3 regions of the Streptomyces sp. NPDC045287 genome follow, and region 1 is predicted to be linked to each of the others. Evidence: predicted binding sites of a transcription regulator. Region 1 holds the regulator's gene; each other region holds the start of a gene.

What was found. The regulator HrcA, encoded in region 1, represses chaperone genes, less so after heat shock. The targets are predictions, from matches to a motif close to TTNGCACTCNGNNNNNCNGAGTGCNAA.
Region 2: the regulator HrcA is predicted to act here: its motif matches at 1,984-2,010, upstream of groES (co-chaperone GroES).
Region 3: the regulator HrcA is predicted to act here: its motif matches at 2,218-2,244, upstream of groL (chaperonin GroEL).

Annotation. Positions count from the first base shown of each region.
Region 1 covers NZ_JBWKJG010000001.1:340,357-344,746, reverse strand. The annotation lists gene AC07D6_RS01445 (nitronate monooxygenase) at 1-726, opposite strand, end outside; gene dnaJ (molecular chaperone DnaJ) at 814-1,953, opposite strand; gene hrcA (heat-inducible transcriptional repressor HrcA) at 1,954-2,970, opposite strand; gene AC07D6_RS01430 (MBL fold metallo-hydrolase) at 3,166-3,900, shown strand; gene AC07D6_RS01425 (DUF3097 domain-containing protein) at 3,911-4,390, shown strand, end outside.
Region 2 covers NZ_JBWKJG010000003.1:241,987-246,376, reverse strand. The annotation lists gene groL (chaperonin GroEL) at 1-1,410, opposite strand, end outside; gene groES (co-chaperone GroES) at 1,529-1,837, opposite strand; gene AC07D6_RS07005 (polysaccharide deacetylase family protein) at 2,091-3,062, opposite strand; gene AC07D6_RS07000 (class I SAM-dependent methyltransferase) at 3,204-4,390, shown strand, end outside; gene AC07D6_RS06995 (hypothetical protein) at 4,336-4,390, opposite strand, start outside.
Region 3 covers NZ_JBWKJG010000007.1:113,212-117,601, forward strand. The annotation lists gene thrC (threonine synthase) at 1-429, shown strand, start outside; gene AC07D6_RS14035 (MoaD/ThiS family protein) at 451-729, shown strand; gene AC07D6_RS14040 (cold-shock protein) at 1,706-1,909, shown strand; gene groL (chaperonin GroEL) at 2,372-3,994, shown strand; gene AC07D6_RS14050 (alanine/glycine:cation symporter family protein) at 4,280-4,390, shown strand, end outside.

The DNA of each region.
Region 1 (4,390 bases):
GACCAGGAAGGCGGTGCCGAGCTGCGCGGCCTCGGCGCCCGCCGCGAGGACGGCGGCGATCTGGCCGCCGCGCATCAGGCCGCCCGCGGCGAGCATCGGCAGCCCCACGGCCTCGCGGACCTGGGTGATCAGCGCCAGCAGCCCGGTGCCGGAGCACTCGGCCTCCGGGTCGTCCCGGTGCGTGCCCTGGTGGCCGCCGGCCTCGACGCCCTGCACGCACACGGCGTCGGCGCCGGCCCGCTCGGCGGCCCGCGCCTCGTCGGGGCCGGTGACCGTCACGACGGTCCGGGTGCCCACGCGCGCGAGGGCCGCCACCGTGTCGGGCGCGGGGCAGCCGAACGTGAAGGACACGACCGGCACCGGGTCGTCGAGGAGGATCGCCAGCTTCGCGTCGTAGCCGTCGTCCCGGCCGGCGTCGGGGTCGCCGAGCGGCGTCTCGTACCAGGCGGCCTCACCGGCGAGCTGCTGGCGGTACACCTCGACGGCGGCGGCGTCCGCCTGGCCCGGCTGCGGCATGAACAGGTTCACGCCGAAGGGCCGCGCGGTGAGGCTCCGGAGCTGCTGGACCTCCTGGTACATGCCGTCGGCCGTCTTGTACCCGGCGGCCAGGAAGCCGAGGCCGCCGGCCTCGGACACGGCCGCCGCGAGCTGCGGGCACGAGGCGCCGCCCGCCATGGGGGCCTGCACGATCGGGTAGCGGCAGAGATCGGTCAGCGCGGAGGGCATGCACGCATGGTGTCACGCTCCGCGCCCCCGTCGAACCCCCGGCCCCGAGGGTCGGGGCCGGGTCCGGCGGCGCGCCGCCGGGGGCCGCTAGCGGCCGTTGAACGCGTCCTTCAGCCGCGAGAACAGCCCCTGCTGGCCCGGCGCGAACTGGCCCGTGGGCCGTTCCTCGCCGCGCAGCTTCGCCAGGTCGCGCAGCAGGCGCTCCTGCTCCGCGTCCAGCTTCGTGGGCGTCTGGACCTCGACGTGGACGATCAGGTCGCCGCGCCCGCCGCCGCGCAGGTGCGTGACGCCGCGGCCGTGCAGCGGGATCGACTGGCCCGACTGCGTACCGGGCCGGATGTCGACCTCCTCCATGCCGTCGAGCGTCTCCAGCGGCACCTTCGTGCCGAGCGCGCCCGCCGTCATCGGGATCGTCACCGTGCAGTGCAGGTCGTCGCCGCGCCGCTGGAACACCGGGTGCGGCAGCTCGTGGATCTCCACGTACAGGTCGCCCGCCGGGCCGCCGCCGGGGCCGACCTCGCCCTCGCCGGCGAGCTGGATGCGCGTGCCGTTGTCGACACCGGCCGGGATCTTGACCGTGAGCGTCCGCCGGGACCGCACCCGGCCGTCGCCCGCGCACTCGGGGCACGGCGTCGGCACGACCGTCCCGAAGCCCTGGCACTGCGGGCACGGGCGGGACGTCATGACCTGGCCCAGGAAGGACCGCGTCACCTGCGACACCTCGCCGCGGCCGCGGCACATGTCGCACGTCTGCGCCGAGGTGCCCGGCGCGGCGCCCTCACCCGAGCACGTCGCGCACACGACGGCCGTGTCGACCTGGATCTCCTTCGTCGTGCCGAAGGCCGCCTCGTCGAGCTCGACCTCCAGCCGGATCATCGCGTCCTGGCCGCGGCGGGTGCGCGACCGCGGGCCGCGCTGGGACGCCGTGCCGAAGAAGGCGTCCATGATGTCGGAGAAGTTCCCGAAGCCGCCCGCGCCGAAGCCCGCGCCCGCGCCGGCCCCGCCGGACGACGACAGGGGGTCGCCGCCGAGGTCGTAGACCTGCTTCTTCTGCGGGTCCGACAACACCTCGTACGCGGCGTTGATCTCCTTGAACCGCTCCTGCGTCTTCGGATCGGGGTTGACATCCGGGTGCAGCTCGCGGGCGAGCCGCCGGAATGCCTTCTTGATCTCGTCCTGGGACGCGTCGCGGCGCACGCCGAGTACGGCGTAGTAGTCCGTGGCCACTTACGACTCCGCCAGGATCTGTCCGACGTAACGTGCCACTGCGCGTACCGCTCCCATCGTTCCGGGGTAGTCCATGCGGGTCGGTCCGACCACGCCGAGTTTGGCGACCGCCTCGTCGCCCGAACCGTAGCCGACCGCGACGACGGACGTGGAGTTCAGCCCCTCGTGGGCGTTCTCGTGGCCGATGCGCACGGTCATGGCCGGGTCCGTCGCCTCACCGAGCAGCTTGAGGAGCACGACCTGCTCCTCCAGCGCCTCCAGCACGGGCCGGATGGTGAGCGGGAAGTCGTGTCCGAAGCGCGTGAGATTGGCGGTCCCGCCGATCACCAGGCGCTCCTCGGTCTCCTCCACCAGCGTCTCCAGCAGCGTGGAGAGCACCGTGGAGACCGTCCCGCGGTCCTCCGGGTCGAAGGACTCCGGGAGGTCCTGCACCAGCTGCGGCACGTCGGCGAACCGCCGGCCGGCGACCTGGCTGTTCAGCCGGGCGCGCAGGTCGGCGACGGAGGTCTCGCCGAACGGGGCGGGGCAGTCGACCATGCGCTGCTCCACCCGCCCGGTGTCCGTGATCAGGACGAGCATCAGCCGGGCCGGGGCCAGCGACAGCAGCTCGACGTGGCGCACGGTCGACCGGGTCAGCGACGGGTACTGCACGACCGCGACCTGGCGGGTCAGCTGGGCCAGCAGCCGGACCGTGCGCCCCACGACGTCGTCCAGGTCCACCGCGCCGTCCAGGAAGTTCTGGATGGCCCGGCGCTCCGGCGGCGACAGCGGCTTGACTCCGGCGAGCTTGTCGACGAAGAGGCGGTAGCCCTTGTCCGTGGGGATGCGTCCGGCGCTGGTGTGGGGCTGGGCGATGAACCCCTCCTCCTCCAGCACCGCCATGTCGTTGCGCACGGTGGCCGGCGACACGCCCAGGTTGTGGCGCTCGGTGAGCGCCTTGGAGCCGACGGGCTCCTCCGTACCGACGTAGTCCTGAACGATCGCGCGCAGCACCTCGAGTCTGCGTTCACTGAGCACGGCGCGCACCTCCAGCTGGCTCCGGTCGGCTGACGTCTGCTGGCACTCGCCGTGTCCGAGTGCCAATCATCCCCGCGGCCAGTGTACGGCGCCGAGGTCAATGCCTGGCAAGGGCGGCGTGGGGAGCGCGGCGGTGCCCGGCGGCCGATCACCGTATCGCGCGCCGGCCGCGGGCATTGCCGATAGCGTCGCGGTATGGACGTCGGTTGGGAAGAGTTCGGGTGGGAGCGGCTCGCGGCCGGGGTGGGCCGCAGGCGGCTCCCGGGCTGGGACGCCACGGTCGGACTGGTCGTCGGGGACGGGGCCGCCCTGCTGTTCGACGCGGGTTCCACGCTGCGGGAGGGCGCGGAGATCCGCGCCCAGGTCCAGGGGCTGCTGGGCGGGCGGCGCGTGACGCACATCGCACTGAGCCACTCGCACTTCGACCACGTGCTGGGTGCCGCCGCCTTCGCGGGCGCACAGGTGTTCGGTGCCGTGGGTCTGGACGAGGTGCTGACGCGGGAGCGGGACGCGCTGCGGGCGGACGCCGTGCGGGAGGGCGTCGCCGAGGACGAGGCGGGCGAGGCCGTGGACGTCCTGGTGCACCCGCACCACCTCGTGTGCGGCGAGTGGACGCTCGACCTGGGCGGCCGGCAGGTGCTGCTGGTGAACGCGGGCCCCGGGCACACCGGCCACGACCTGGCGCTGCTGGTGCCGGGCGCGGCGGACGGCACGCCCGGGGTGGTGTTCTGCGGGGACCTGGTGGAGGAGTCGGGCGAGCCCCAGGCGGGCCCGGACGCGATCCCGTCGCGCTGGCCGGCCGCGCTGGACCGGCTGCTGGAGCTGGGCGGGGAGGGCGCGGCGTACGTGCCGGGGCACGGCGCGGTGGTGGACGCCGCGTTCGTACGCGCCCAACGGGAGGAGCTGGCCCGCAGGTTCGCGGTGTCGTAGCGTCTGGCGCATGCGCGCCTACGACCCCGACCTGACCCCGCGGTGGAAGAAGCAGGCCCCCGTGCCGGAGGTGCCCGCCGGGCCCGACCTGGTGGTCGAGGAGGCCGCCACCGGGTTCTGCGGGGCGGTGGTGGGGTGCGAGGCGGGCACGGTGACGCTGGAGGACCGCTTCGGCAGGCACCGGGTCTTCCCGCTCGTGCCGCGCGGCTTCCTGCTGGAGGGCCGTCCGGTGACGCTGGTCCGCCCGGCCGCCCCCGCGCCGGCGCGGCCGGCCCGCACGGCGTCCGGGTCGGTCGCCGTGCCGGACGCGCGGGCGCGGGTGGCGCGGGCGGGACGGATCTACGTGGAGGGCCGCCACGACGCCGAGCTGGTGGAGAAGGTGTGGGGCGACGACCTGCGCGTCGAGGGCGTCGTCGTGGAGTACCTGGAGGGCGTCGACGACCTGCCGGCGGTCGTCCGCGACTTCCGGCCCGGCCCCGACGCCCGCCTC
Region 2 (4,390 bases), on a different contig from region 1:
GGCGACCTTCGAGGTGATGACGTAGCCCTCGAGGCCGGCGTTCTCGGCGATCCAGCGCAGCGGCTCGACGGCGGCGCGGCGGACGACCGCGACACCGGTGGCCTCGTCGCCGTCCTTGCCGAGGTTGTCATCCAGCACCTTCACGGCGTGGACCAGCGCGGAACCACCACCGGAGACGATGCCCTCCTCGACCGCGGCGCGGGTCGCGGAGATGGCGTCCTCCAGACGGTGCTTCTTCTCCTTCAGCTCCACCTCGGTGGCGGCGCCGACCTTGATCACGCACACGCCGCCGGCGAGCTTCGCGAGGCGCTCCTGGAGCTTCTCGCGGTCCCAGTCGGAGTCGGTCGTCTCGATCTCGGACTTGATCTGGGCGATGCGGCCCGCGACGTCCCCGGAGTTGCCACCGCCGTCGACGATGGTGGTGTCGTCCTTGGTGACGGTCACGCGGCGGGCGGTGCCCAGCACGTCCAGGCCGACCTGGTCGAGCTTGAGGCCGACCTCCTCGGCGACCACGGTGGCGCCGGTGAGGGCGGCCATGTCGCCGAGCATCGCCTTGCGGCGGTCGCCGAAGCCGGGGGCCTTGACCGCGACGGCGTTGAACGTGCCGCGGATCTTGTTCACGACGAGGGTCGACAGGGCCTCGCCCTCGACGTCCTCGGCGACGATCAGCAGCGGCTTGGAGCCACCGGTCTGGATGACCTTCTCCAGGAGGGGCAGCAGGTCCGCGATGGCGGAGATCTTGCCCTGGTGGATCAGGATGTACGGGTCGTCGAGGACGGCCTCCATGCGCTCCTGGTCGGTGACCATGTACGGCGACAGGTAGCCCTTGTCGAAGGCCATGCCCTCGGTGAAGTCGAGCTCCAGGCCGAAGGTGTTGGACTCCTCGACGGTGATGACGCCGTCCTTGCCGACCTTGTCCATGGCCTCGGCGATCAGCTCGCCGACCTGCTGGTCCTGGGCGGACAGCGCGGCGACCGCGGCGATGTCGGACTTCTCGTCGATCGGGCGGGCCGTGGCGAGCAGCTCGTCGGAGACGGCCTTGACCGCGGCGTCGATGCCCTTCTTCAGGGCGGCCGGGGAGGCGCCCGCGGCAACGTTGCGCAGACCCTCGCGGACCAGCGCCTGGGCCAGGACGGTGGCGGTGGTGGTGCCGTCGCCGGCGATGTCGTTGGTCTTGGTCGCCACCTCCTTCACCAGCTGGGCACCGAGGTTCTCGTACGGGTCCTCGACCTCGATCTCGCGGGCGATGGTGACACCGTCGTTGGTGATGGTCGGCGCACCGAACTTCTTGTCGATGACGACGTTGCGACCCTTGGGGCCGATCGTCACCTTGACGGTGTCGGCAAGCTTGTTGACGCCGCGCTCAAGGGCGCGACGGGCGTCCTCGTCGAACTTCAGGATCTTCGCCATGGGAGCGATTCAGCCCTCTCGGTACTGGATGGAGAAGGAACGGCGCCCCTCGCCGCCCGACGCACGTGCGGCAGCACAGCAGCGGGGGCCAGGGGCGCGGTTCACGGCACGTGGTGGATTACTTCTCGACGATCGCGAGCACGTCGCGGGCCGAGAGGACGAGGTACTCCTCGCCGCTGTACTTCACCTCGGTGCCGCCGTACTTGCTGTAGAGCACGATGTCGCCGGTCTTGACGTCGAGCGGCAGGCGCTCGCCGTTCTCGAAGCGGCCCGGGCCGACGGCCAGGACGACGCCCTCCTGGGGCTTCTCCTTGGCGGTGTCCGGAATGACCAGGCCAGAGGCCGTGGTCTGCTCGGCGTCGAGCGGCTGGACCACGATGCGGTCCTCGAGCGGCTTGATGGCAACCTTGGAGCTGGTGGTCGTCACGATCCGACCTCCCCCTTCGGAGATCTCACGGGGTCAACTGTCTGAGGTGGCGACCAGGTGGATCCGTCGTCGCGGGTGCCGGACCTGCCCGTCGCTGTGTTGGCACTCTCCGATGGGGAGTGCCAGAGCCGAGACTATGACCGCGATTAGCACTCGGTCAAGCGGAGTGCCAGTTACCCGCCGCGCGCCGCGTCCGCACCCGTACTGACGTGCGACGAAAGGCGGCCGGACCGCGTCGCGGGCGCGCCGCGGCTCAGACGTAGTCCTCCAGCCGGGCGACCGCGTACCCGCGCTCGGTGATGGTGTCCATGGCCTGGCGGACCATGTCGGCCATCGACCCCTCCCAGTCGCCGCGGCCGCGGAAGTGGGTGAGGACGATGTCGCCGGGGTGCAGGTCACGGTCCCACTCGCGCCACTCCATGCGGTCCGGGAACGCCTCGGCGGACCACAGCGGCACGGCCTTGATCCCGCAGTCCCGCGCGGCGCGCAGCGTGTCGGCGTCGTAGTTGCCGTACGGCGGGCGGAACAGCGTGGGCCGCTTGCCGTAGCGGCGCTCGATGACGTCCTGCTGGCCGCAGATCTCGTGCTTCTGCTCCTCGTACGACAGCGCGGGCATGTAGGGGTGGGTGAGGGTGTGGTTGTGCAGGGCGACGCCGAGGTCCTGCATGCGCTTGAAGTAGCCGTAGTCCTCCTTGACCAGGTAGTCGCTGAGGAAGGCGCTGTACGGGATGTTCAGTTCGGACATCATCCGCAGCAGCTCGGGGTCCTTCTCCGCGCCGTCGTCGATGGTCAGGAAGACGACGCGGTCGCGGGTGGGGACGGTGGTGAAGACCGGTGGGAGGTCGGGGTCGCCGACCTCGAAGCCCTCGCGGAAGGTGATCTCGGGTTTCGCCTTCGGCGGGTCCGGCGGGAGGAGCGGCACCTGTCTCAGGCCCCACTTCCGGGCCAGGGCCGTGCGGGCCGCGTGCGCCCGCCGGTACCGCTCGACGTACGCGGTCAGCGCTCCGGACGCGGTCCGGGGCCGCGCCTGCGGGGCCTGCTGCCCCTGCCCGCCCTGGGCCTGCTGGCCCTGACCCTGGCGGCCGTGGTGGCCCGCCGCACCGGTTCCGGACGGGCCGATTCCGGACGGTCCGGTTCCAGACGGTCCGGTTCCGGTCGGGCCGGCGCCCTCCGTCGCGCAGGCCGTCCCCAGGGCGGCGACGAGCAGGACCGCAGCCATCCTCATGCCAGTCCGATTTACCGATGATGGACGCTTTTGTCGTACTAGCTGCATGGCGCCGCATCCTGTCAGCGCGGCACCCCGGCACGCGGACGACACCGCCGCCGGGCCGGGCACCGTCCCCCGGCCGGCCCACACTGGACCAGAATGGGACGGGTGACCGATCTCGCCGCCTTCTCCGCGCTCCTCACCGACGAGGGCCGGGACCTCCTCGCCGACCTGCGCCACTACGACCCCGCCCAGGAGCTGGCCGTCGCCTCCCGGCTGCGCCGGAGCCACCCCGCGGAGCTCGTGTCGGCGGCGCTCGGGCAGGCGCGGCTGCGCCAGCGGGCGGTGGCGAAGTTCGGCGCCGACGACGCGTACCGGATGTTCTTCACCCCCAACGGCGTCGAGCAGTCCACGCGCGCGTCGGTCGCCCGGCACCGGGCGGCGGCCTTCGCCCGGCTCGGCGTGCGGCGCGTCGCGGACCTGTGCTGCGGCATCGGGGGCGACGCGGTCGCGCTGGCCCGCGCGGGCATCGCCGTCCTCGCCGTCGACCGCGACCCGCTCACGGCGGCCGTCGCCCGCGCCAACGCCGGGGCGCTGGGGCTCGCCGACCTGATCGAGGTGCGCTGCGCCGATGTCACGGAGGTCGACACGGCCGCGTACGACGCCGTGTTCGTGGACCCGGCGCGCAGGGGCGGGCGGGGCCGGATCTTCGACCCGGAGGCGTACTCGCCGCCCCTGTCGTGGGCGGTGGACGCGGCCCGCCGGGCCCCGCACGCGGCGTTGAAGGTCGCGCCGGGCATCCCGCACGAGGCGGTGCCGCCGGAGGCCGAGGCGGAGTGGATCTCGGACGGCGGGGACGTGAAGGAGGCCGTGCTGTGGTTCGGCACGGCCCCGGGCTCCGTACGGGCGACGCTGCTGCCGTCCGGCGCCACCCTGGCCACGTCCGCGCCGCTGCCCGCCCCGCCGGTCCGGAAGGTCGGCCGCTACCTGTACGAGCCGGACGGCGCCGTCATCCGGGCGCACCTGGTCGCGGCGGTCGCCGCGCGGCTGGACGGCGGGCTGGTCGACGAGACGATCGCGTACGTCACGGCGGACGAGCTGCGCCCGACGCCGTACGCCGCCGCGTACGAGATCACCGACGAGCTGCCGTTCAACCTGAAGCGGCTGAAGGCGCTGCTGCGGGAGCGCGAGGTGGGCGTCCTGACGGTGAAGAAGCGCGGTTCGGCGGTGGAGCCGGAGGAGGTGCGCCGCCGGGTGAAGCCGAAGGGCCCGCACGCGGCGACGGTGTTCCTCACGCGGGTGGCGGGCGCTCCGACGATGCTGATCGGGCGTCCGGCCGCGGCGCC
Region 3 (4,390 bases), on a different contig from region 1:
GCGCAGGCGGAGGGCTGCTCCCCGGTGTCGGCGGCCTACAAGGCGGGCCACGACGTCGTACGGCCCCAGAAGCCGAACACGATCGCCAAGTCGCTCGCCATCGGCAACCCGGCCGACGGCCCGTACGTCCTGGACATCGCCCGACGCACGGGCGGCGCGGTGGAGGACGTCGACGACGAGCAGATCGTCGACGCGATCAAGCTGCTGGCCCGCACGGAGGGCGTCTTCGCCGAGACGGCGGGCGGGGTGACCGTGGGCGTGACGCGCAAGCTGATCGAGAACGGCCTGCTGGACCCGTCCCTGACCACCGTCGTCCTCAACACGGGTGACGGCCTGAAGACCCTGGACGCGGTCGCCCCGACGACCGGCCCCACCGCGACGATCCGCCCGAGCCTGGACGCGTTCCGCGACGCCGGCCTCGCCAACTGAAACCCCCGGGAGACACGAACCATGAGCGTCAACGTCCGCATCCCCACCATCCTCCGCACGTACACGGGCGGCCAGGCCGAGGTCCCGGCGGAGGGTGCGACCCTCGCGGAGGTCATCGAGTCCCTGGAGAAGAACCACCCGGGCATCGCCGCGCGCGTCCTCGACGACCAGGGCCAGCTTCGCCGCTTCGTGAACGTCTACGTCAACGACGACGACGTCCGCTTCGAGCAGGGCCTCGGGACGGCCACCCCGGAGGGTGCGGGCGTCTCGATCATCCCGGCGGTCGCGGGCGGCTGCTGAACCCCTCCGGCGTCCCCTCCGGCGACGGGGGGACGCCCGTACGCCCTCTCGGACCGTGTCGGCCCGGTGCCTGGCCGTCCGGCGCCTGACTGGCTGGCGCTGATCGTCTGGCGTCCGGTCGTCCGGTGCCCGACTGCCTGGCGCCGCCTGCCCGGTGTCCGGTCGTCCGGCGCCTGACCGCCCGGCGTCCGGCGTCCGGTCGTCCGGTATCGGTCGTCTGAGCCGACTGTCCGGTGGCCGGTCGTCCGGCGCCTGACCGTCCGCCGCCCGACCGTCCAGTGCACGACTGACCGGTGCCTCTCCGCCCGGTTCCGGCGTCCCGGCCCCCGCCACCTCTGGCGGGGGCCGACCCGTTGGTCCCGACGGGCCCCCGCAGGCCCCGCAGGCGGCCCCCGTAGGCAGCCCCCGCCGTCCCCTCCCGCCGTCCCCGTAGGCGGCGCGTCCCCACCGCCCCCCAGTGAGGCCCCCACCGTCCCCCGCAGGTCCCGTGCCGGTGTTCGCCGGGCGTCCGGCGGGGTAGGCGCGCGGGGCGGACGGAGCCTTTTGGGTTTGTCGGTCCGTCGGCGAAAGGGGCGGCTCGTTCATTTCGGAACGGGCGCCGAGGAAAGCGGAGGCGGCGATTCTGGAGGGTTGAAGGCGGTAGAGTTGGGGAACCCCCCGCCGCCGTCCGTGCCGGTTGCATATGAGAACGCGCCGGGGCCCGACAAGAAGTAGCCAAAGTGCCTCCGCCCGATGCGCGGTTTGCGCGCTTTGCCCGGCCCGACTTGCCCGGGGTTATGGCCGTTCCGGCCATCATTTCCCTTCACCGGCGCTTGGATTTCTCGTCCGATTGACCTGTTGCAGAGGGCAGTTGGGCAGATACATTCAGCCGCGGTCGACGCGTTCCGGCGCACGCCCACCCCTGTCAGTGGGCGAGGTCTGACCCGGGTCCGCGAAGTGCGGTCCTGTGCAAGGGCCAGTAATAGGGGAGTTAGGCATGGCTCAGGGCACCGTCAAGTGGTTCAACGCGGAGAAGGGGTACGGCTTCATCGCGGTCGACGGTGGTGCGGATGTTTTCGTGCACTACAGCGCGATCCAGATGGACGGCTACCGCACCCTTGAGGAAGGCCAGCGGGTCGAGTTCGAGATCTCGCAGGGCCAGAAGGGTCCGCAGGCGGACATGGTCAAGATCGCCGTCTAAGCGCGACGCGTTCCGGCCAACGGCATTCGACGAAGGGCCCGCACCCCGTCAAGGGGTACGGGCCCTTCGTGCGCCCGCCCGCGGCCGGCCCCGCGGGCCCTTCACGCGCCCTCCCGCAGCCGGCCCCCGCAGCCGCGCCTCGCGGCTTCTTCGTGCGCCCGCCCGCAGCCGTCCCCCGCGGGGCCCTTCGCGCGTCCGTCCGAGAGCCCCTTGAAAGCCCCCCGAAAGCCCTCCCGAGAGCCCCTCCGAGCCCCCGCCGCCACCGTGGGGCGCTTGCACTCTCATAGGGCGAGTGCTAATCATTGGCGTTAGCACTCTGCGAGTGAGAGTGACAACGGAAGGACCTCGTCGGTGAGGCCCGCAAGGCGCGTGGGGCAAGGAACCACGCGGCACACGGGCCGTCCGTCGCGGGCGCCAGCGCGGTCCGGAGCAATCCACCCCAGTCCGGGAGGACCACTTCACATGGCCAAGATCATCGCGTTCGACGAGGAGGCACGGCGCGGTCTCGAGCGCGGGATGAACCAGCTCGCCGACGCCGTCAAGGTCACCCTTGGTCCCAAGGGTCGCAACGTCGTCCTCGAGAAGAAGTGGGGCGCCCCCACGATCACCAACGATGGTGTTTCCATCGCCAAGGAGATCGAGCTCGAGGACCCGTACGAGAAGATCGGCGCCGAGCTGGTCAAGGAAGTCGCCAAGAAGACGGACGACGTCGCCGGTGACGGTACGACCACCGCGACCGTGCTCGCCCAGGCGCTGGTCCGCGAGGGCCTGCGCAACGTCGCCGCCGGTGCCAACCCGATGGCCCTGAAGCGCGGTATCGAGAAGGCCGTCGAGGCCGTCTCCGGCGCGCTGCTGGAGCAGGCGAAGGACGTGGAGACCAAGGAGCAGATCGCCTCCACCGCCTCCATCTCCGCCGCCGACACCCAGATCGGCGAGCTGATCGCCGAGGCCATGGACAAGGTCGGCAAGGAAGGCGTCATCACCGTCGAGGAGTCCAACACCTTCGGGCTGGAGCTGGAGCTCACCGAGGGCATGCGCTTCGACAAGGGCTACATCTCGGCGTACTTCGCGACCGACATGGAGCGCATGGAGGCCGTCCTCGAGGACCCGTACATCCTCATCGTCAACTCCAAGGTCTCCGCGGTGAAGGACCTCCTCCCGCTGCTGGAGAAGGTCATGCAGTCCGGCAAGCCGCTGCTGATCATCGCCGAGGACGTCGAGGGCGAGGCGCTCTCCACGCTGGTCGTCAACAAGATCCGCGGCACGTTCAAGTCCGTCGCCGTCAAGGCCCCGGGCTTCGGCGACCGCCGCAAGGCCATGCTCGGCGACATCGCCATCCTCACGGGTGGCCAGGTCATCTCCGAGGAGGTCGGCCTTAAGCTGGAGAACGCCGGTCTGGACCTCCTGGGCCGCGCCCGCAAGGTCGTCATCACCAAGGACGAGACGACGATCGTCGACGGTGCCGGCGACAGCGAGCAGGTCCAGGGCCGCGTCAACCAGATCCGCGCCGAGATCGAGAACTCGGACTCGGACTACGACCGCGAGAAGCTCCAGGAGCGCCTGGCGAAGCTGGCCGGCGGCGTGGCCGTCATCAAGGCCGGTGCCGCCACCGAGGTCGAGCTGAAGGAGCGCAAGCACCGCATCGAGGACGCGGTGCGCAACGCCAAGGCCGCCGTCGAGGAGGGCATCGTCGCCGGTGGTGGCGTGGCCCTGCTCCAGGCGTCCAGCGTCTTCGAGAAGCTGGAGCTGGACGGCGACGAGGCCACCGGTGCCGCCGCCGTGAAGGCCGCCCTGGAGGCCCCGCTCAAGCAGATCGCCGTCAACGCCGGCCTCGAGGGCGGCGTCGTGGTGGAGAAGGTGCGCAACCTCACCCCGGGCCACGGCCTCAACGCCGCGACCGGCGAGTACGTCGACCTGGTCGCCGAGGGCATCATCGACCCGGCCAAGGTGACGCGCTCCGCGCTGCAGAACGCCGCGTCGATCGCCGCGCTGTTCCTCACCACCGAGGCCGTCATCGCCGACAAGCCGGAGAAGGCGTCCGCGCCGGCCGGCGGCGGCATGCCGGGCGGTGACATGGACTTCTGATCCCCCGCGGATCGGACCGTCCAGTAGTACGGACAGAGAGCGGCACCCCTGGCGCCAGGGGTGCCGCTCTCTCCCTTTTCCCTCTTCCCTCTTCGGGGTCTTTCCCCATCTCGGCGTCCGTGTGCCCCTTTTGCCCCGCCCGCCGGGTCGTGTCGCCCGCTCCGGATGTGAGGGAACAGGCCGGAGGTCGGGGTGACGGCTGGGACCGATTGTCGGTTCGTGTGAAGATGGGCCGGGTCTTCCTCCGGGGGGACCCCTGTGCTGTCGCCCCCCACGAGGATTCCCGTGCAGACCTTCGATTCCCTGATCGTCGACGTCAACGACGTGTTCTGGACCTACCTGCTCATCCCGGTCGTCGTGCTGGCGGGCCTCTGGTTCACCCTGCGGTCCCGGGGC